Regions from separate parts of the Exiguobacterium sp. KKBO11 genome, predicted to be linked through region 2. Evidence: riboswitches for the same ligand, from Rfam matches in the RefSeq annotation. Region 2 holds a riboswitch; each other region holds the start of a gene.
The links. Region 2 has a riboswitch for thiamine pyrophosphate ahead of thiD (bifunctional hydroxymethylpyrimidine kinase/phosphomethylpyrimidine kinase). Riboswitches for the same ligand answer to the same signal wherever they lie in the genome.
Positions count from the first base shown of each region.

Region 1: another riboswitch for thiamine pyrophosphate. It lies ahead of AYO36_RS08345 (thiamine phosphate synthase); the one in region 2 lies ahead of thiD (bifunctional hydroxymethylpyrimidine kinase/phosphomethylpyrimidine kinase).
Region 3: another riboswitch for thiamine pyrophosphate. It lies ahead of tenA (thiaminase II); the one in region 2 lies ahead of thiD (bifunctional hydroxymethylpyrimidine kinase/phosphomethylpyrimidine kinase).

Region 1 is NZ_LUCU01000022.1:244,924-252,113, forward strand. It holds gene AYO36_RS08315 (exonuclease SbcCD subunit D) at 1-219, opposite strand, end outside; gene AYO36_RS08320 (hypothetical protein) at 356-712, opposite strand; gene AYO36_RS08325 (ThiF family adenylyltransferase) at 834-1,841, opposite strand; gene AYO36_RS08330 (thiazole synthase) at 1,838-2,602, opposite strand; gene thiS (sulfur carrier protein ThiS) at 2,605-2,805, opposite strand; gene AYO36_RS08340 (FAD-dependent oxidoreductase) at 2,802-3,746, opposite strand; gene AYO36_RS08345 (thiamine phosphate synthase) at 3,743-4,336, opposite strand; TPP riboswitch at 4,419-4,521, opposite strand; gene nagZ (beta-N-acetylhexosaminidase) at 4,578-5,798, opposite strand; gene AYO36_RS08355 (OsmC family protein) at 5,795-6,220, opposite strand; gene AYO36_RS08360 (MFS transporter) at 6,411-7,190, shown strand, end outside.
Region 2 is NZ_LUCU01000055.1:117,612-124,801, forward strand. It holds gene AYO36_RS14665 (ArsR/SmtB family transcription factor) at 1-175, opposite strand, end outside; gene AYO36_RS14670 (hypothetical protein) at 231-515, opposite strand; gene thiE (thiamine phosphate synthase) at 686-1,324, opposite strand; gene thiM (hydroxyethylthiazole kinase) at 1,314-2,081, opposite strand; gene thiD (bifunctional hydroxymethylpyrimidine kinase/phosphomethylpyrimidine kinase) at 2,062-2,865, opposite strand; TPP riboswitch at 2,981-3,091, opposite strand; gene AYO36_RS14690 (murein hydrolase activator EnvC family protein) at 3,155-4,432, opposite strand; gene AYO36_RS14695 (murein hydrolase activator EnvC family protein) at 4,636-6,081, opposite strand; gene mce (methylmalonyl-CoA epimerase) at 6,345-6,755, shown strand; gene AYO36_RS14705 (type 1 glutamine amidotransferase domain-containing protein) at 6,803-7,190, opposite strand, start outside.
Region 3 is NZ_LUCU01000022.1:490,344-497,533, forward strand. It holds gene AYO36_RS09545 (class I SAM-dependent methyltransferase) at 1-345, opposite strand, end outside; gene AYO36_RS09550 (sporulation protein) at 456-1,229, shown strand; gene AYO36_RS09555 (glycoside hydrolase family 3 protein) at 1,408-3,324, shown strand; gene AYO36_RS09560 (hypothetical protein) at 3,356-3,664, opposite strand; gene tenA (thiaminase II) at 3,716-4,411, opposite strand; TPP riboswitch at 4,485-4,591, opposite strand; gene AYO36_RS09570 (DUF1002 domain-containing protein) at 4,785-5,666, shown strand; gene abc-f (ribosomal protection-like ABC-F family protein) at 5,943-7,190, shown strand, end outside.

The DNA of each region.
Region 1 (7,190 bases), on a different contig from region 2:
ATCGAGAATCAAAGCAGCGAGCGTCTCGTCAAGCAGTTCGACGGCTTCCGTTGGTGGTACGGCGCGGTCGTATAAGTCACCCGCAATGACGATTGCATCCGGTTGTTCGCGGTCGACGAGTGTCAAAAAGTCCGCTAAGACCGCCCGCTGGTTCTCGAGCATCGACTCGCCATGAACGATTTTGCCGAGATGCCAATCGGCAGTATGTATCCATTTCATCTTCATCACACTCACTTTTTGAATATAGTAGCTTAAGTGTAGCATGCAAGCGGTCGTTCTGCGACGAACATCCGTTTGGAACACAAAAAGCAGAAGGCGAATGCCTCCTGCTTTTTTCACTCTTGCGACGAATGTGTTATTTCGTCCGTTGTTTTCTAAAGCGTTGAACGGAACGAATCACAGAAACCGATCCGCCGATGATCGCACCGACACCGACGACGATGCCTGTCTTGAATTTTTTGCCCGATTGTTCTGATTTATGCGTTGCTTGATTGTGTTCAAAAAGTTGTTGGAGGGGCGACGACGTCTCGACTTCGAGAATTTTCGATGCATCCTGATGCACGTCTTCTCTACGTTCGACACTACAAGGTGACAGATAGAATGGGTTCAAGTTCGTCCGGTACCGATCCGGATTCCAGTTGGCTTGCTGAACAACTGCTTGGGCGTCTTCCGTCTGTGCTTGATCCTTGATTGGATCGAATTCTTGTTTCATCTGAATCACTCCTCTTCACGTTCAAAACCTGTAGACCGATTTACGTCTGAAGTCTTATTTACCTGTTTTTCAAACGTTTAAAACATATATATTTAAAATTAGTTTTACTGTTTTGTGAACGTTAGCTGAAATAGGCATGATAGAGCCGTTTCGCTTTGACGAGATCCGCCTCGCCATGAATCAGAACACGTCCATCTCGGAAAGCGACCATCCGATGTTCGTCCGTCGTAAACGCCAGCAAATATGGATTATGGGCGGAAATCGCAGCGACCGGCTGGAGACGTTGTTTCAACTGTTCCAGGTCCCGCTGTCCGTCTCCGCGGATTTGAACGGCATCCCGACCGCACAGTGCCGTGAAACGAACCGTTTGATCCGATAAGTAAGGATAGGACGGTTCGATGCCGCACGACGGGCACTCCGTTTGCTTCAGTGACTGGACGTTAATTTGTTGAAACGTATTCGACCAGACATCAAACGCAAGCAAGCGCGTCCGCATGGCGTCCGTCTTTCCGCTCAACCACTTCAACGCTTCCGTCACCTGTAAGGAAGCGACCATCTGTACAGCTGGTCCGATGATTCCCGCTGTATCACACGTCTCCTGATCCCGCGGTAATTGATCGAGCAGACAATGCAGACACGGCGTCTCCCCGGGACGGACGGTAAACGTGATCCCATAACTGCCGACGCATCCACCGTAAATCCACGGAATCGAACGCATCAACGCCATGTCGTTCATCAGCAAGCGAATATCGAAGTTGTCCGTTGCGTCGATGATCAGATCGATATCATCGAGAAGCCACGTCAGCGCTGCCCGGTCGACGTCTACTACATGCGCTTCGATCGTCACTGTCGAATTAATCGCTTCAAGCCGTGCTTTTGCGGCAATCGCTTTTGGTACGATGTGACGCGCATCGTCCTCGGTATAAAGCTGTTGGCGTTGTAGATTACTCCACTCGACATAGTCGCGGTCGACGATTCGGACGACGCCGACACCGGCGCGGACGAGTTGCTCTGCCGATGCCGTTCCGAGCGCTCCCATGCCGATGATCAGCACCTTCGCTGATGCCAAGCGTGCTTGTCCCGCTTCCCCGATCGGTTGAAATCGAGTTTGCCGTGAGTAACGGTTCATCGAATCAATCCACTCGTTGGACTACTCGCGACCGCATACTGTTTCTTCTCGATACGTCCCGCTTCGTATCCGAAGCGACCTGCTTCGACAGCTAGTCGCATTGCGTGCGCCATCTTGACCGGATCTTGAGCATGGGCAACGGCGGAGTTTAATAAGACACCATCCGCTCCCAGTTCCATCGCATAGGCGACGTCGGTCGGTGAACCGATCCCGGCGTCGACGATAACAGGAACCGTCGTCTGCTCGATGATGAATCGTAGATGAAGTGGATTGAGAATGCCTTGCCCGGAACCGATCGGTGACGCTGCCGGCATGATGGCGTGACAACCGAGTTCCTCGAGTCGCCGTGCAAGGACGACATCGTCCGACGTATACGGTAAGACGATGAAACCTTCTTTGAGTAATTCTTCAGAAGCCCGTAACGTCTCGATCGGATCAGGTAGTAACGTCTTGTCGCAACCGATCACTTCAACCTTGACCATGTCACACATACCGGATGCCCGCGCAAGCTTCGCAAGCCGAACAGCTTCCTCCGCCGTCTTCGCACCGGCCGTGTTCGGCAGTAAATCGTACTTCGCTAAATCAAGCGACTCCAAGAAATTCGCTTGTTGTTTGTCGAAGATATCGAGCCGACGGACGGCGAATGTCAAAATTTGTGAAGCAGACGCATCGATTGCTTTCTGCTGTACCGTAGCATCCGTATATTTCCCTGTTCCGAGTAACAAGCGTGATTCAAATGTCTTTTCTCCAATTTTCAGCATATTTATCCTCCTCCTACGAAATGAACGATTTCAAATGTGTCATTGTCCCGAACGACCGTCTGACCATATGCCACGCGATCGATTATTTGTCGATTCTGTTCAACGATGACGAGCTTTTCCCCTAAGCCAAGTTGCGTGAGCATGTCCTCAATTGTTTTAATCTGTTCGATCGTGTGGTCATTGCCGTTAATCGTAATGTTCATCGGACTTCCTCCTTCTGAATCAACCGTAATGTATTTACCAAGACTTCCGCTGTCGCCGGTGCGAGTAATATGCCATGCCGATGATGCCCCGTCGCTAGGAAGATCCGACGGGATGAATCGGCGACTCCGATATATGGCAAGCCGGACGCCGTTTGTGGTCGTACACCGGACCAGACTTCTTCGATGACCGCGTCACGAATCGGTGGATACAGTCGTTCTGCTGCTTGAAGCAATGACGTGACCCCTGCGACACTGACACCGACCGTCTCGTCGTGCGGCAGTTCGGTCGCACCGATCAAAATCCGACCGTCTGCTTTTGGCACAAGGTAGACAGCGTCGTCAAACAGGATCGAGCGTAACGGCTGACCCGCGAGACGGACGGCGAGACATTCCCCTTTGACCCCATATGTCGCGATCGAAATGCCGGCTGTATCGAGCAAAGCTTGCGAACCCCGTCCGGCAGCGACCGTCACTGTTTGTCCGGTCCAGATTCCCGCATTCGATTCGATCCTAATGAAGTCATCGTTCTCTTCGATGCGTGTGACTTCCACCTGTTCTTCAATCGATATGCCACGTGCGTGTAAGGCATACATCAATGCAGTCGTCAGTCGTCGTGGATCGATTTGACCGACCGCCGGAAACAAATTCTCGCGTCCTTTACGTTTCAACAAAAACGGTTGTTCCCGGTACCCACAATCGATACCAGTCTCTCGCTCGAGTCGACGTGCAAGCAACGGATACAGACGACGACTTCGTGCGGCAAGTGCATGTAATTCCGCTCTCAGCTCGATGTCCGTCGCAAGCATCCCGGCAGCCGCGCGACTCGTTCCTTGTCCACCTGCTCCGCGTTCTAAGACGACGACGGATTCATTCTGAAAGGCGAGACCGTAAGCAAGCGTCAAACCGATGACTCCACCGCCGATGATGATGTGATTCGTCATACCCGTACCCCCTGATAATGCTTGACGGCGGCGAGCGGATCCGAATGACCGAGAATACCCGATAAGACGGCGATTCCGGTTACACCGGTCGCTACGATTTCAGGCATGCGTTCTGGTGTAATCCCGCCAATTGCAATGACTGGTTTCGTCGTGAAGGTGACGACTTGCTTCAAGGCGTCAATCCCTCGTGGTGGCACGTCCGGCTTCGACGCTGTCGGATAAATATGACCGTACAGCAGGCGGTCGGCTCCTTCCGCTTCTGCTGCCAGTGCCTCTGCTAGCGAATGGACTGATTTCCCGATGACGAGATTCGGAAAATGACGTCGCACATCGCGGACACGTAAGGACCGGCGCGTCAGCTGCACACCGATGCCGGCGACATGGGCGACGTCGACCCGATCATGAACCGTTAACTGATCAGGCGAATAACCATGCGCAAGGAGCGCTTCAATTAGATCAAGTAATTCTGCCGCCGATAAGTTCGGTTCTCGTAGATGCAGCTGATCCGTATAAGGTTGAAGCGATTGAAAGGTCTTTATTTCGTCAAGCGGATTAATGGATCCCGTCGAAATCAGATGTAAACGCATCATGTTCTTCCTTTCCATACGAAAAAGGACCACTCCCGATGTTGAAGGGAGTGGTCCGAAAATGCGCTGAAGCGCTAAGGATATCTAAGGTTTCGAGCCACTTCCCTCCGCTAGTACGAACTAGATCAGGTTCAAAGGGTCCGGATACTTCCGTCTCAGTCTGCTGGGAGACTCCCCTAGTGTCTTTTCGTGTTTAATTGGCTTGCCCCATTAGTCTAGCATGAGTCGCTTTGCTTCGCTAGTCCTAGTTGAGCGCTTCCACTTGCTGAATCAGTTCCGATTTCGTTGGTCGCTGTTGCTCTTGGCTGTCGGCATACGTCTGCTTCAGCTTCAGGATGCGCATTACTTTGGCATCGAGCATCTCCGGCGTCAGCGTTTTTTCTTTGACGGCTTGCATCACTTCAGCATGGACCTTTGTGTAAGCACCTGCCTCTGAAAACATCGCCATATCAGCTCCATTGACGAGCGACTGACGTGCCGCTTCTGCGAGACCATATTGTTTCGTGATCGCCCCCATGACGAGATCATCTGTGATGATGACACCGTTGAATCCGAGTTGTTGACGCAAGAGGTCAGTCAAGATCGGCTTTGAGAGCGAGGACGGATTCGTATCGTCATACGCGGGATAGAGAATATGGGCGACCATCACCATCTCGGCGCCCTCTTGAATCGCTTCTTTAAACGGTAACAGTTCCGTCCGCTTCAATTCTTCCTTTGATGCCGTCACTTTCGGTAGCCCGACATGGGAATCGACACTCGTATTGCCGTGACCGGGAAAATGTTTGACGACCGGAATCGTTCCCGTCTCCTGCATCCCGTGCATCAGGGCCGTACCAAGCGTCGCGACGGTCTTCGGATCAGCACTTAACGCACGGTCGCCGATGATCGGATTGTTCGGATTACTGTTGACGTCAAGGACCGGCGCGAAGTCCATTTTGAAGCCATAAAAACGTGACAAATGTCCGAGCGTACGTCCGACGTCTTCCATTTTCACTTCATCTGCTCCTTGCGCTATCCGTTGACTCGTCGGTAACCGTAATCGTTGATCCGGTACCCGGCTGACGCGTCCGCCTTCTTCATCAATCCCGACGAAGGCATACGGTTTTTGGTTCGTCTCTTGAATCGCACGCGTGAACGTCAAGAGTTGCTCTTCTGACGTGATGTTTCCACCGAGCAATAAGACCCCGCCAATCGCATGCGTCTGTAATAATTTTCGGTCAGCTGCTGAAAGTTCCGTGCCGGCGACTCCGATATAGAGCAGTTGATCGATCTTCTCGGACGTCGACATCGCTTTAAGTTGCTGCTTTAATCGTGCTTGTTGTCGTTCCTCTTTCGTTGGTTCAGGTTTCGGTTTCTTTTCTTCTGTCGGTTGCTTCGTTTCCGGTTGTGATGGTTTCGTTGGTTCCGTCGTCTCCTGCGCACACCCTGCAAGCAACAGACAACCGATCAGTACGGTTTTCTTCACAAAGGATCCTCGCTTCGCACACCATTGATCGAATAATAAACGGAAATCTCAGCGTTCAGGGATTGCGAGACCGAACAATATTTATCCTTTGATAACGAGATGGCGCGACGGACCTTATCTTCCGGGAGATCACCTTCGAGCCGGTAATGAATCGAGATCGACGTAAAACGCCGCGGATGGTCCTCTGCCCGTTCTCCTTCGATATCCATTTCGAAATGGGTGATCGTCAAGCGCATCTTCTCTAAAATCGAGACGATATCAATTCCTGTACAGCCGGCAACGGCATGTAGCAAGAGTTCAGTCGGTCGTGGCGCTTGGTTTTCACCCCCGTTTTCGGGTGCTGCATCCATCGCCAGGTGATGCCCTGATTCCGTCTGTCCACTAAACCCCATCTGTTTGTTCCATGTCACTGTCGCTTGCATCGTTTCCACTCCTTTATAAGTAGTCTTCTTCTGTAGTATACGCAAAAAACAGTACTCCTGGAAATTCACACGCTATTTCGAATAATGGTTCTTTTCCCGAAATCTCGCTTTGCGATACCCGACGAAATCGTTTCATGCTATCCTGTTACTCATAGTTTCGCGCGCAAGCGCTAGAATTGAGGAATTATCCATGTCACCTACTACTCGTTTAAGTCGACGCGATTGGCTCTTGATCGCCACGTTGTCGCTCCTGACGTTCGTTCTCGGAACAAGCGAATTCGTCATCGTCGGGATCCTCGCTGAAATCTCCTCAGCCCTTGATATCACGATCGCAACAGCTGGTACGCTCGTTTCAGCCTTTGCCATCTCCTTTGCAATCGGTACACCGATCGTCATGTCGCTGACCGGTCACCTGGAACGGTGTCGTCTGATCCTACGTCTCTTACTCGCCTGGGTCTTATTGAATCTTGCCAGTAGTTTTGCCCCAAGTTATGAAGTATTGCTTGCCACCCGTATTCTGACAGCGATCCTGACCGGCGTCTTGATTTCACTCGCGATGGTCGTCGCCAGTGACGGTGTACCTGTCTCAAAACGTGGTGTCGCCGTCTCGTTCATTTTCGGTGGTTTTACACTTGCGAACGTCCTTGGTGTCCCGATTGGAACGTTCATCGGTCAACACGCTGGATTCGAAGCCACGTTTTGGCTGACAACAGTCATGGGATTGATCGCGTTTCTCGCCGTATGGAAGATCGTTCCGGTCCAACAATCGACGGGTTCCGGTTCAATCAAGGAGCAGCTTGGACTGCTCGCCAACCCACGGATCCTGATCGCTTTCTTTATTCCATCGTTCGGATTCGGGGCAACCTACGTCGTCTACACGTACCTTGTACCGATTCTGCAAACGGAACTCGGGATTGCGAAGACGTGGATCAGTCCGATCTTGCTCGCTTACGGCGTCGTCTCGATCTTT
Region 2 (7,190 bases):
AAACGCATAGTTCTTCTTCGATCGTCAGCGCATAAACGATTCGCAGTCGTGTCGCATCCGAAAGAATCTTAAATAGCTTTCCGATTTCAAGCGTCGGAATCGTATCAACGATATGTCCGATTTCAGACGCACGTTGTTCATCAATCGCAATCGTTTCACAACGGGGAATGTCCATGTCCGTCACCTCGTTTCTACTTATATTGCACCATGAGAAACGGGACATTGCAAGTTCAGCGCATTCGTCTGCGAATGAGCCAAAACACGAACCATCCTCCTACGTAATCTCCGATATCCCAGACAATTCGATTTTGATCGACAGCGCGTACGCCGATGTCAATGATTTTCGTGCTTTCTAATCGGTTCGTATAACGTTGACGAAGCCGAGTCGGAATCGGTAGACGAAGAAGTGCCCGGTAATAAATATCTAAATGAGTATGTCCCCAAATTTCCGTCGCAATCGAGCTCGTTTTAATATACAACGGACGTTTGTAGCGTCTTTCATACTTTTCTTTCAATAAAAGGGCCATCTCATAAGATATACGATTAGGATGTGGAAATAAGACTTTTCCTAGATGGTAGATCCCCTGATTATCGACTCGAATGATTTGTGGTTCTAACCGATATCGAATCCAATAGCCGCGAAAACGGATTGTCTGCCATTTCAATACAATCACCTCTGAACGGATTATACCCTGTTCTGAAGTGATTGATGCCATTCACGCACAGCATCTGTCATTTGCTGCGCAGCGAGTTGCCGATCTTCTTTAGCGAAAATTTCTGAGATGACGGCATACCCTTCCAACGGGATGGGCAGAGAGGAGACATTCGTTGCTGTGATTCCACCAATACCGATTAGAGGTAATCGTACAGCTTCCCGAATCGCCTGAAGCATCGTATGCGACATGGAATTAGCGTCCGCTTTGGATGACGTCGCAAATAGAGAGCCTACGCCTAAATAAGATGCTCCGTCTCGTTCTGCTTCAATCGCTTGTGCAACGGTTGCTACCGACACACCAATCACGGCATCTGGTAAAAGGCGACGTGCTGCGGTTAAAGGAATGTCTTCTTGTCCGATATGCAAACCAGCTCCGACGAGTAACGCGATATCAATCCGATCATTGATGATCAAAGGAATGTCGTGTCGATCCGTGAGTGCTTTCAACCGAACTGCCTGATCGAAGAATTCCTTTCCTTGCGCTGTTTTTTCCCGTAATTGCACGATCGTTGTACCACCTAAAATGGCTTCCTCAACGACCGTCTCGATCGCGACTCCAGGATGGTACCGACGATCCGTCACTGCATAGATGGAGTAATTAATTGACACGTTCTGTCACCTCCACCAGATCTTGCACCGTCATGAGGCTGATGGCATTGAACAACTCTCGTTTAAAATCACCAAGACCTTGCGCGGAGGCTGCTTGTTCTCCTGCTTTTCCCATGACGAATGTCCCGTGGACAGCCGCCTCAAATGCCGTATATCCTGCACCGAGGAAGCTCGCAATCAAGGAGGCCGTCATGCAGCCTGTACCCGTGATGTCTCCCAGACGTGGTGTTCCTACATGTAATTCCATTTCGCGCGTTCCATCTGTGATGTAGTCGTTCGGACCTGTCACGACGAGGACAGATTGGTGTTTGCGAGCGAATGCACGAATACTTTCTCGATCCATCATTGCATCTCCCGCAGCATCGACTCCCTTAGTTCGCCCATCTTCCCCAAGTAACGTCTTGATTTCAGAAGCATTTCCTTTAATGACCGTACACCCGAGATCAATGAGTTCTTTAGAAAAGGCAGTACGTAATGCCGTTGCCCCTGCTCCAACTGGATCAAGAACGATCGGGACATTCAAACGTCCCGCTTCACGTGCTGCGAGTCGTTGAGCTGCTTGCATGTCTGCATCGATCGTACCAATGTTTAAGACAAGAGCTTGCGCGAGTCTAATCATCTCTTCTACTTCACGAATGTCTTCCGCCATAACGGGTGATGCTCCAACAGCGAGTGTGACGTTCGCGCAGTCGTTGATCGTAACCGTGTTCGTCAGATGGTGAATGAGTGGTTTGTGTTCAAGAATGGTCGTAAACATGTGTATCCCTCCAAAGTGAGTGAAAATGATGTGTCGGTCCAATACCTTGTCCGAGAGCAAATCCATGACGAATTGCCTCCGTGACATAGCTCTTTGCCTGTCTTACGCTATCTGTTAAATCTTCTCCAAGCGCCATCCGCGCCGCAATCGCCGCAGATAAGGTACAACCAGTTCCATGAGTATGTTGATTGTCTAACCGTTCCGATGTGAAGCGGTGTTCCACTTCCCCATCAAACAACAAATCCGTCGCAGCTCCTGAGAGATGTCCACCTTTTAGTAATACTGCCCCTGTCTGTGTAGCCAATTGATGCATCGCCAATCGCATTTCATCTAGATTGGTCACTGATCGTCCTGTTAAACGCTCCGCTTCCGGTAAATTCGGTGTGACGAGTGTCGCAAGCGGTAGAAGTTCTGAAATCAATGCTTGTTCAGCTTCCGTCCGCAATAGGGCATGACCACCTTTAGCGACCATGACGGGATCTAATATGATCGGAACTGTCTGTTTGCGGAGATGTGTAGCAATGACACGAATCGTATGCGCATTCGAGACCATTCCAATTTTAATCGCATCGACACGAATGTCTGAAAAAATCGACGTTAACTGGGCATCTACGATTTCTGGGGATAACTCTTCCACCGCTTGAACACCCAACGTATTTTGCGCCGTGACGGCTGTCAGGACGCTCATTCCATAAACGCCTAAAGCCGAAAATGTTTTTAAATCTGCTTGAATCCCAGCCCCACCACCGGAGTCGGATCCCGCAATCGTCAGTACATGTTTCATGTTCTTTTCACCTTCCCATCGAGCAATGTAAGGGAGTCGTGACCGACAAAAAAAGCGTCGACCGCTGTAAAAAAGCAGTCGACGCTATACGAAAGCGTTATACACGCATTCCGGTATCCGTTCGGCTCAACTTTCCTACGCTGGTATTATCCAGTTCAGGTAATAGGGTCGAAAACAGATTGGTTTTCCTCTCAGCCGGATTCCTCCAGCTCCCCTAGTTGCTCAAGTATTCGTTTCGCCTTTACTGTAGCATAGAGAAGAAAAAAAAACGAGCCGAAGCCCGTTTTGATTACAGATATGCCAATGGATTGACTGCATTCAGAGGAGAAGAGGCACTGTATTGATAGCCTCCGACATGTAGTTCGAAATGTAAGTGTGGTCCTGTTGAATTCCCTGTACTACCAAGTGTCCCGACTTGTTGACCTTGAGAGACCGTTTGTCCTGCACGAACCGATAATGAACTCATATGTGCGTAGACAGTCGTGTACACTTGTCCATCGAGGAAGTGAGAAATCATGACATGATTGCCGTAAGGTCCACCACCTGATGCTGTAATGACCGTTCCAGCTGCTGCAGCGACGATTGGAGACCCGACCGAACCACTGAAATCAACACCGTTGTGGAACGTATAACCGTTCGCGCCGCTTGCTGGTCCGAATCCTTGCGACACTCCACCAGAAGATGGTCGAACGAATTTCCCTCCACTCGAAACAACGGGCGGGGCAACAGAATCAGTTGACTCCGAACTCTTACCTACTTGTTTTGCTGTTTGAGCATTCGCTTTAGCGGCTTTTTCGGCTGCCGCTTTCTCCGCTGCTGCTTTTTCAGCCGCTGCTTTAGCGGCTGCCTTCGCTGCCGCAATTGCACGTTCTTGCGCTTCGAGAGTCGCTTGAAGTTCTTTTGCGTCTAACAGTTCTGTCGTGAACTTGGTCTTCCCTTTTCGTAATTTCTTCAGCGTGGCACTACGTTCTTTCATTTGAAGCTTTAACGCTTTCTTTTGTTCAAGCAATACTTTCTTTTCTTGCATTTGCTCCGCTTTTTTCTCAACGAGCGCTTGTTTTGCTTCTGCTAATTTTTGTTGCGTTGCGATGTAATCCGAAATCATTTTATCGTCTTGCTCAGCGATTTTTTTCCCCGCCATGACACGGCTGAATAAATCACCTAAATCCTTCGATCCAAAAATGACTTCTTCCCATTTAATCGAGTTTCCATCGTTCTCTTGGAAAACACGCAAACGATCACCGAGTAGTTCTTCCTGTTTCTGTAACATTTCTTCGTAACGGACGATGTCTGCCTTTAACTCATCGATTCGAACGTTCAACTGTTCGATTTGTTTATTTTTTTCAGAGACTTGGAAAATCTTTTCGTTGATTGCTGCGTCAATTTGATTGATTTGACGTTGCTCTTTTGAGATTTTAGCTTCTTGTTTTTTGATCGCTTTTTCAAGTTTACGTTGTTCAGCGGCATTTTCAGCCTTTTTTTCTTTAATGGTCGCTGCTGCGATCGGTTGCGTTCCTGTTATAAGTAATGCTCCTAAAACAATGGTAGAAATTAGTTTTTTTAGCATATATCGTTTTCCTCACTTATATTTTTTTCATATTTTATTATAGTATTCAAGTTTCTCTCATATCTGAAATAGATTATAGCACCGTAATCGTTTCAAAAAAATTTCATTTACATTTCAAATGAAAACGGTTTTTTGTAATATATGATTTGTTTTTTGAAAATGACAAAAAAAAGAACCGTTGCATATGCAACGATTCTTTACGATTAAAACATCGACATTGGATTGACTGAGTTAGCTGGACCTGTTGCACTGTAGCTGTATCCACCAACGTGAATTTCGAAGTGTAAGTGTGGACCTGTTGAGTTTCCTGTGCTACCACGTGTACCGATTTGTTGACCTTGGCTGACACGTTGACCTGCACTAGCGTTCAATGAACTCATATGTGCATAGACTGTCGTATAGGTCTTCCCGTTCAATTGGTGAGCGATCATGATGTGATTTCCGTAAGGTCCGCCACCTGATGCTGTAATGACTGTACCAGTTGCAGCTGCCACGATTGGCGTGCCAACTGGACCACCGAAGTCAATCCCGTTATGGAACGTATAACCGTTCTCTCCGCCTGCAGAACCATACCCTTGTGTCACAGCACCAGCAGTTGGATGAATGAAGAGTCCGCCTGATGATGGTGACGGTTTAGGTGTCGCAGGAGCTGACGGCGCTGGAGCAGGTGCAGCTGGTGCTGGTGTAGATGGTTTTGGTGCAGATTGTTTCGTCGAACTAGAAGGTTTTGCTGACTGCGCTGCCTTCTCTTGTGCTGCTTGCTGAGCTGCTGCTTCTTTAGCGGCTTGCTCTTCTGCTGCTTTTTGTGCTGCTGCTTGCGCTGCTTCAGCCTCTGCTCTTGCTTTCGCTTCACGTGCAGCCTGAGCTTGACGTTCTTTTTCGATTCGAGCTTCACGTTCACGCGCTGCTTTTTCAGCTGCAATCGCTTTTTCTTGCGCAATCAAAATTTGTTGGACTTCTTTTGCATCCATCAATTGTGTTTCGAACTTTTCTTTTTTCTTACGTAGTTCTTTTAAGCGTTTGTTCCGCTCTTTTAATTGTGATTCAAGATCCGCTTGTTGACGTTTTAATTCTTGTTTCTCAACGACCAACTGCGCTTTCTTTTCTTTTACTTCTTGTTGCGCATCCGCTAATTGCTTTTGCGTATTTTGATAATCCGTGATCATTTTATCATCTTGTTTTGAAATGGATTTCCCTGCCATGACACGGCTTACGAGGTCACCAACGTTTTTAGCGCCAAAGATGACTTCCTCCCATTTAATCGAGTTTCCATCATTCTCTTGCATGACACGAAGACGATCACCAAGTAATTTTTCTTGGCGTTTTAGTTTCGCTTTATATTTCTCGATTTCTTTTCCAAGTTCAACGATTTCACGTTCTGTTGCTTTGATTTGACGATCTTTTGTTTCGACAGCAAAGATTTTTTCGTTCAAAGCTTCGTCTAGTCGATTGACTTCTTGTTGTGTTTTAGAGATTTTTTGACCTTCTTGATTAACAGAAGACTCTAAGTTTTTTTGCTTTTTAGCATTGTCTTGTTGCTGTTGTTCGTTTTTGGCTTTCTGTTCACTTAAATCGTCAGCTGCTGCAAAATGAGGTGCTGATGAAAGAACCAGTGCGGAAACGATGAGCGACGCGAACGTTTTTTTCATGTAGTATTCCCTCTTTTTCTGTAGTGTATGTTTTATGATTTATCGTAGAGTATTTGAGTTAAATTTAAATTCTGTAATAGTTTTTCTTTTTTATAAGAACGTTTTTGATTATAGCATTCATTCCTCTTCCATAATATTTCAGTGATATTTCATTTTAAATAAATCTTTCCTCTTCTATGTAATAGAAACATTTGGAAGGTAACTCATCGTTGCAACTTTGAAGTGTTTTTGGGAAACTGAAGCGAATAGAAGGAGGATATCATATGAAATTAGACCACACTGGAATTGCTGTTCGCGACATGCAGGAAGCCATTTCATTTTATACAAACGTACTTGGAGGAACTTTAACAAAAGAGTACTCGAATCCTGCGCCTGGTGTCGCTTCCAATATTGCGGTCATCGAGTTCGATGATGCGCACATCGAGTTGTTAACGCCAACAAGTCCGGATAGTCCGATCGCACGTTTTTTAAAACAACGCGGGAAAGGTGTCCATCACATTGCTTATCGTGTAGAGGATTTAGATCAAGCGATTGAAGAAGCAAAACAACAAGGATTAACATTTTTAGAAGATACGTATCGAACGACGCCGTTCGGGCGACGACTGATTTATATGAATCCCCGGCATTCACACGGCGTCATTACAGAACTCTGTGATTATCCAGAAAATCTATAAAAAATCAGCACTGCGATAGCGCAGTGCTGATTTTTCGTTTTATGGTATTAGCCGAGTTTAGCTACGATTTCCCGATTGAACGCAGGAATGTCATCTGGTTGACGACTTGAGACGAAATTATCGTCGACGACGACTTCTTCATCTGCAAAGTCCACACCAGCATTTTCTAAATCGATTCGAATCGATTTATAACCTGTCATTTTTCTTCCTTTGACGATTTTTGCATTAATCATCAATTGTGGTCCATGGCAGATCGAGAAAATCGGTTTTTTCGACATATCGAATTCTTCAACGAATGAGACGAAACGCTCGTCTTCCCGTAATAGATCCGGTGAAAATCCGCCTGGAATCAGGAGAGCATCGTAGTCTGCTGCTGAAGTCTCATCAATCGAGAGATCAACATTTACTTTTGCCTCTTCCTGCTTCCCAACGAGT
Region 3 (7,190 bases), on a different contig from region 2:
AGCTTTCATCGGCTCCTTTTTGGATGTCTTGATCGCGACTTTCATCTTTTTCGAGAGCTGGAATTGCCATTCTTCTTCTTCAAAACGGAATAAGAATTGACGGAATTCCGTGAACCAGTCATCGAGTCGTCCGACGAAATCGTCAATTAAAATATTTTCATGCTTCATAACGCGTTCAAATTGAAACTCTACCTGCATCATCACCGTATCTCTTAATAGAATCGGTTTTACCTTGATTCGTCGGAGATCATTTGATTTTTGACGCGGATTACTTATCGTTGCATGGATCAGTATTCCTTGCGTGATTTGCGAGGCAAGACTCGCTTTTAATTCATGTAGTTCCACTAGTCGTCCCGTCCTTTTCTGATGTTCTTTCGAAACTGTAGCAAATTCGTACCTGTTCGACAAGTTTACAAGCTTCATCATTCGTACGTAATCAAAAGGAGGAATGCATCATGTTCAAAAAAATTCTCTCACAAATCGGAATCGGTGCCGCTACGGTCGATACACGCTTGACGGATGACCGCTGTGAACCAGGCGGTCAAATTCACGGTGTCGTCCATATCAAAGGTGGAAACGTCGATCAAGAAATCGATCGAATTTATCTTGAATTCAACACGCAGTACAAACAAGAAGTCAATGATAGCACGACGTTTACGACCTTTACGCTCGACCGATTTGCCTTAAATGAAGCGAAGTTCACGATTGAAGCGGGTGTCGAGCGGGAAATTCCCTTTACATTACGCGTCCCGCTGAATACACCACTCTCCGTCAGTCAATCGAAATCGTGGATCGAGACGGGACTCGACATCGCTCAAGCCGTCGATCCATCGGACCGTGACGCTGTCATCGTCGAAGCAAACCGCTACCAAGCAACAGTCTTAGATGCGATGGAGTCACTTGGCTTCCGATTGAAAAAAGCCGATACGGAAAAATTACCTGGACGATTCCGGAAAGATTTACCGATTGCTCAGGAGCTTGAGTATTCAGCTCGCAATACACACTACGCTCATAAACTGGATGAGATCGAAATCATCATGCTTCAAGACGGGTCTGGGATTGATTTAATCGTCCAAGTCGATCGTCGTGCGCACAGTCTCGGATCATTGTTCAGTGAAATGGCTGGTGCGGATGAGTCAATGATCAAACTTCGTCTGTCCAATAGTGAATTGCAAGATCAATCGTTCGTCGAACGTCAGCTGACAAGCATCGTGGAACGCTATAGCTAATCAATCGATCGAATTTACTTGAAAGTGATTCCTCTTCAGGGGAATCACTTTTTTATTGAATTTTATTTCAATTTGAAATCGTTTACAAATAAAACATTGTTTTAAAATAACCCCCTTGCTATACTGTCCGTATTGAAAAGAATTCCAGTCACGGTTTGACTAAAGGAGGACGTACATCATGAAAAAAATCGGACAGTTCACGTTAACAGCCGGACTCGCAGCAGTACTCGTCTCAAGTAGTTTACCTGTCATGGCAGAGGCAGGATCTTCAGCCGATCGGATCAGTCACAAAATCGACACGATGACACTCGAACAAAAAATCGGGCAGATGATCATGCCGGACTTCCGACAGTGGAATGGCAGCAATCATACGTCGCTTGCCCCAGAAGTCGCGAACATCATCGATCGCTATGATTTAGGCGGCGTCATCTTGTTTGCTGAGAACGTCAGCGAAACCGAACAGACGACGAAACTCGTTCATGATCTGCAAGAAGTCGTCAAACAAGATGCTAGCAACGATATTCCGCTCTTCGTCACGATCGACCAAGAAGGTGGAATCGTTACTCGGCTCGGAACAGGGACGAACTTACCTGGCAACATGGCGTTAGGTGCGACCCGCAGTAGCACATATGCCAATGATGCCGGTCATATCATCGGTTCCGAACTGCGTGCGCTCGGCATCAATGTCAACTTTGGTCCGGTTCTCGACGTCAACAGCAACCCTGGAAATCCTGTCATTGGTGTCCGCTCGTTCTCGAGTGATCCGGAGCTCGTCGGCACACTCGGTTCCGCTCTAATGAAGGGAATTCAGTCTGAAGGTGTCGCGGCGACCGCCAAACACTTCCCGGGTCACGGCGATACGGCGACCGATTCCCACTATGGATTACCGGTCGTTGACCGATCCCTGCAGGAGCTAGAACAAGTCGAGCTCGTACCGTTCAAGCGAGCTATTGCTGAAGACATCGATATGATCATGACAGGACACATCGGGATGCCGCAAATCGAACCTGAAGTCGTCACGTCGACAAATGGTACCTTCCCTTTACCTGCGACGTTATCGGATGATGTCATCACGGGCGTACTGCGCGAAAAACTTGGCTACGATGGCATCGTCATCACAGACGCGTTGAACATGCAGGCGATCGCCGACAACTTCACGGAATCAGAAGCCGTCTTAAAGACGTTTGACGCTGGAGTCGACATCGCGCTCATGCCGACGATCCTTCGTTCCGAGCAAGATGTCACAAAGCTCGATCAGATTTTCAAGGATGTGATCGCAGCAGTCAAAGATGGTCGCCTCTCAGAGGAACGGATCGATCAATCGGTTGAGCGGATTCTGACACTGAAAGCAGAACGCGGAATTTGGAACGGTACGACTGACACGACATCCCTAGCTGAAAAAATCGCGCAATCGAACCAAATCGTCGGTAGTCCCGAGCATAAAGCAAAAGAACGTGCGATGACGGAAGCCGCGGTCACACTCGTGAAAAATGATCAGCGGACCTTACCATTCAAACCGAAAAAGAACGCAAATGTTCTTGTGATCGCTCCTGCGGCGGATCAAACGGACAGCATGAAAAAAACGATCGCTTCCCTACCGAAGAATCGGAACTGGCACGTGACGACAGCGAATTACTCGGCTACTACGCTACCGCTCGACCAAAACCCGACATTACGGGCGCAACTCGATGCAGCAGATTACATCATCGTCGGTTCCAACGTCAACACGAGTGCTAAACTACTACCTACTGCACCAGAACAAGCGATTCCGGCTTCGATCTTCCGCTATGCGAAACAAACGGATACACCATCCGTCCTGCTCAGTCTCCGTAACCCATACGATGTCGCCGTTCAACCGGACGCACCGGCACACGTCCTCGTCTATGGCTTCAAAGGCGATCCAAACGGTCCAGACTCCGAAGCAGGCAATCTAAAATCAGCGGGACCGAACCTGCCTGCAGGTATCCGAGCGATCTTCGGAACGTTCAAACCGCAAGGCACTTTACCGGTTGATGTGCCGGTCTTTCAGAACGGTGTCTTTACCGATCAACTGCATCTCGAATTCGGTGACGGCTTTAAAAACTGGAAAAAATGATGACGTGATACACCAAAAGACCGAAGCTCCTTTACAGGATGCCTCGGTCTTTTAACGATTGATACGGATATTCGGCTTCTTCTTTCGAACGCTTGTAGACACGATGAAGTGAATAAGTCAACGAAACATAGAGGATGACGACTAGGATAGTCGCGATGGAACTCCCCATTGTAAAACCGAACTGAAGCAACACCTGAAAATTCTGAATCGTAGCATATGTGCCGTACACCACCATCAATATGGGAATGATGTACCCAACAAATCTCACTTTCACTTTTCCGAGCACCTGTTGCACGACATATGCCGCGAGAATCACAAGTGCGATCACGATGATTTCCATTCCAATCCCTACTTTCACCAGATGGTATTCCTAATTCTACCATCTACTGGTTTAAGAAGATACCGGGCGTGCTGGAATCTTTTCGTAGACCGACGTGAACGTCTCTTCCGTCCACCCCATGTGCCAGAAGAGTAACTCATAGTAACAACTTGTCACGAAATGACGTTTCATCCGCTCGCGTTCCGTCGGGCTCGCTTGTTCCGCCAGTGCATCAAGCCGTGCAATCTGTTCAAAGACGACCTTTTCAAACCATTCCGAGCTGTACGTGTCGATCCATTGCTGATAGATTTTTTCTTCCGGAGTACACGTCAGTAATTGCTGTCCGACTTCATAATACAACCAGTAACATGGCAAGATGGCAGCAATCGTCTCACCGAGCGTTCCTTCACTCGCATGATGCATGTGGGAGACATACGCATATGTTGTCGGTGCCGGTTCAAATGCTTCAAGATCTGCTTCCGTAATACCGAGCGGCTCAAAAAATGATTGATGTAAGCTCAACTCTGCCTCGTAAGTCGAAGTAGCATGCTCGGCAAGTGTCGCGATCGTCGCGAAGTCGTCTGCTTTTGACGCTGCCTTCGCTTGAATCTTCGCAAAGTGTTTTAAGTAATAGGCATCCTGCATGACGTAATGCCGAAATTTCGAGAGCGGTAACGTCCCCTCCCCGATTCCTTGTACGAATGGGTGCGTAAAACTACTATCCCAATACGCTTGTGCCGCTTGTTTGATTTCTTGTGTGAATGTCATGATCTCATCCTCCTCGTTTAGTATGAAACGAAAAAACACCACCCCGAAACACACGGGCATGGCGCAAGAAGAACAAGACTTGACGCCACTTCCCTCCGTAAGTACGAACTTAATCAGGTTCAAAGGGTCCGAACGTCTTCGTTCGTCTCAGTCGGTCTACCGACTCCCCTAGTGGTCATTATTCGATTCCCATCCACTATAGCATGCTGAAAATGGAAGTCAAGTTGTCCTCTTTTCGCTATACTATGGAGTGTCAGAAGACGGATGCCGTCTCCATCTACAGACCGATTCCGAACTTCTTTCGTTCTCGTACACTAACTTTAGTACCTGATACTATAATTCATTCTGTTACTTACAATTGGAGGATTTCATTATGCATACACCAACAAAAATCATGGCGTCAGCCGTTATCGCTTCTGCTCTATTACTCCCGACAGCCGCATCTGCCGAACAAGTCGTCGATAAGACGATCGTCACACTCGGGGAGTCGCTCGGCGCAAAGGATAAAGCATGGGTGCTTTCCCGTCTCAATGCACCGGAAGGCATCACACCGATCATCGCCACTTCTGCTGACGAAGAAAAATATCTCGGGAAAAACATTCCACAGTCGCAAAAAGGTGGCAACATGTATTCGTCGGCTAAGATCGAACTGACGGAAAAAGGTGATGGACTTTCCGTCTCGACGGAGAACATCACATGGGTGACAAAGGATATGTATCTCAACGCTCTCGTCACAGCGGGTGTCAAAGATGCCGATATCACGATCACTTCTCCCTACAAGGTGACCGGGACATCGGCACTGACAGGAATCATGAAAGCGTACGATCAAACTTCCGCTGAGACTGGAATTAAGTTAAGTGACGAACGCAAGGATTTAGCACAGCAAGAATTATCGGTCACATCAGACGTCGGAAAAACGGTCGGCACGGATAAAGTCGCTGACTTAATGAATGAGATCAAGGCTGAGATCGCCAATCAAAAACCGGAAACCAAAGTCGAGATCGAAAACCTGATCGTCCAAGTCATTCAAAACAACAATATCCAGTTGTCTGACGCACAAATGGACCGGTTGACGAATCTATTCAATCAAATGGAGCAAGCGAACATCAACTGGGGACAAATCGAGAGTGGTTTGAAAAATGCGGGGCAAGACATCCACGCGTTCGCAACATCAGAAGAAACGAAAGGTTTCTTCGCTAAATTATTCGATGGACTCAGTGACTTCTTCAGTTCAATCGCTGGCGTGTTCAAATAATTCAGACTTCCGTAACTGACAAAAAAATAGTAAACTAGAGATATCTGAAACGAAAGGTGGTGTGAAAAGATGGACTTTGCCGCGTGCAAACACTGGTTGATGGAACAATTGTATCTGTTGCGCGCGATTTTTCATGGAATGGCGTTCTAAGGCACCCGTCTGCCCTTTTTTAGAACTTCATGATTGAAAAATACAGCAAAGCGCATCTTTCACACATGATGGAGAGTGCTATTTGCGCTCTCCTTTTTTTGATGCGCGCGAAAGGATCAATTGATTATGATGATTTGCGACATTCAACACCTAACCAAACAATTCGGAGGCGAAACGATCTTAACGGATGTTTCCCTCTTCTTAAACGAACACGACCGTGTCGGTCTAATTGGACGAAACGGGAGTGGCAAGACGACATTACTCCGCTTGCTCGCTCGCCTTGAGCAACCGGACGGTGGTGTCATCTATCAAAAGAGCGGTTTGACGATCGGCTATTTGGAACAACTTCCTGTATATAGTGAGACGATGACCGGACTCGACGTCCTTTGGACAGCGTTTGAAGACATCCTCGCGATCCGTTCTCGAATGCAACAGTTGGAGCAAATGATGGCGACAGCACCAGAGAATCTGGATGCGTTACTCGCACGATATGCGGAAGCGACGAATGCGTTCGAACAAAAGGATGGCTATCTACTCGACTCGAAAATCGAGCGCATGGTGAACGGGTTACACCTTCGTCCGTTACTCACTCGTCCTTTCCACCAGTTGAGCGGTGGTGAACAGACGAAGATTTGTCTCGGTCGCATGTTACTCATGGAGCCAAATCTGCTCATTCTTGACGAACCGACGAACCATCTTGATTTAGCTGCCGTGGAATGGCTAGAGCAGTTCTTACGGGACTACACAGGAACCATCCTGCTCGTCTCTCACGACCGGGTCTTCTTAGACGCCGTCGTCACCTCGATCGTTGAACTCGAGGACGGTGAACTGACAACCTATATAGGGAATTACAGCGCGTTCGTCGTCGAACGAGAACGTCGCTTGATGGAACAGTTCCACGCCTACCAAGAGCAACAGAAAAAAATAAAGAAAATGAAGGAAGCGATTCGTCGACTCCGGCAATGGGCAAACGAAGCGTCTCCACCGAGTGAGAAATTATTCCGTAAAGCAAAATCAATGGAACGAGCACTCGAGCGGATCGAACGGATTAAACGACCACAACTCGAAGCCAAAACCGCTGATGTCTCCTTCTCTTCCACTGATCACACGAGCCAAGTCGTCTTTCGCGCTGAAGAACTCTCGTTTGCTTACGGAATTCGCCACATTTTTGATGACGTCTCGTTCGAGATCATGGCACAGGATCGGATCGCGATCGTCGGAACGAATGGGAGTGGGAAATCGACGTTGCTCTCACTGCTGCTTGACGAATTATCACCAGAGGCAGGCACACTCACGCGTGGACCATCGAATCGGATCGGTTGCCTGTCCCAGCATGCCCATTTCGAGGAGGACGCGCGGTTAATCGACTGGTTT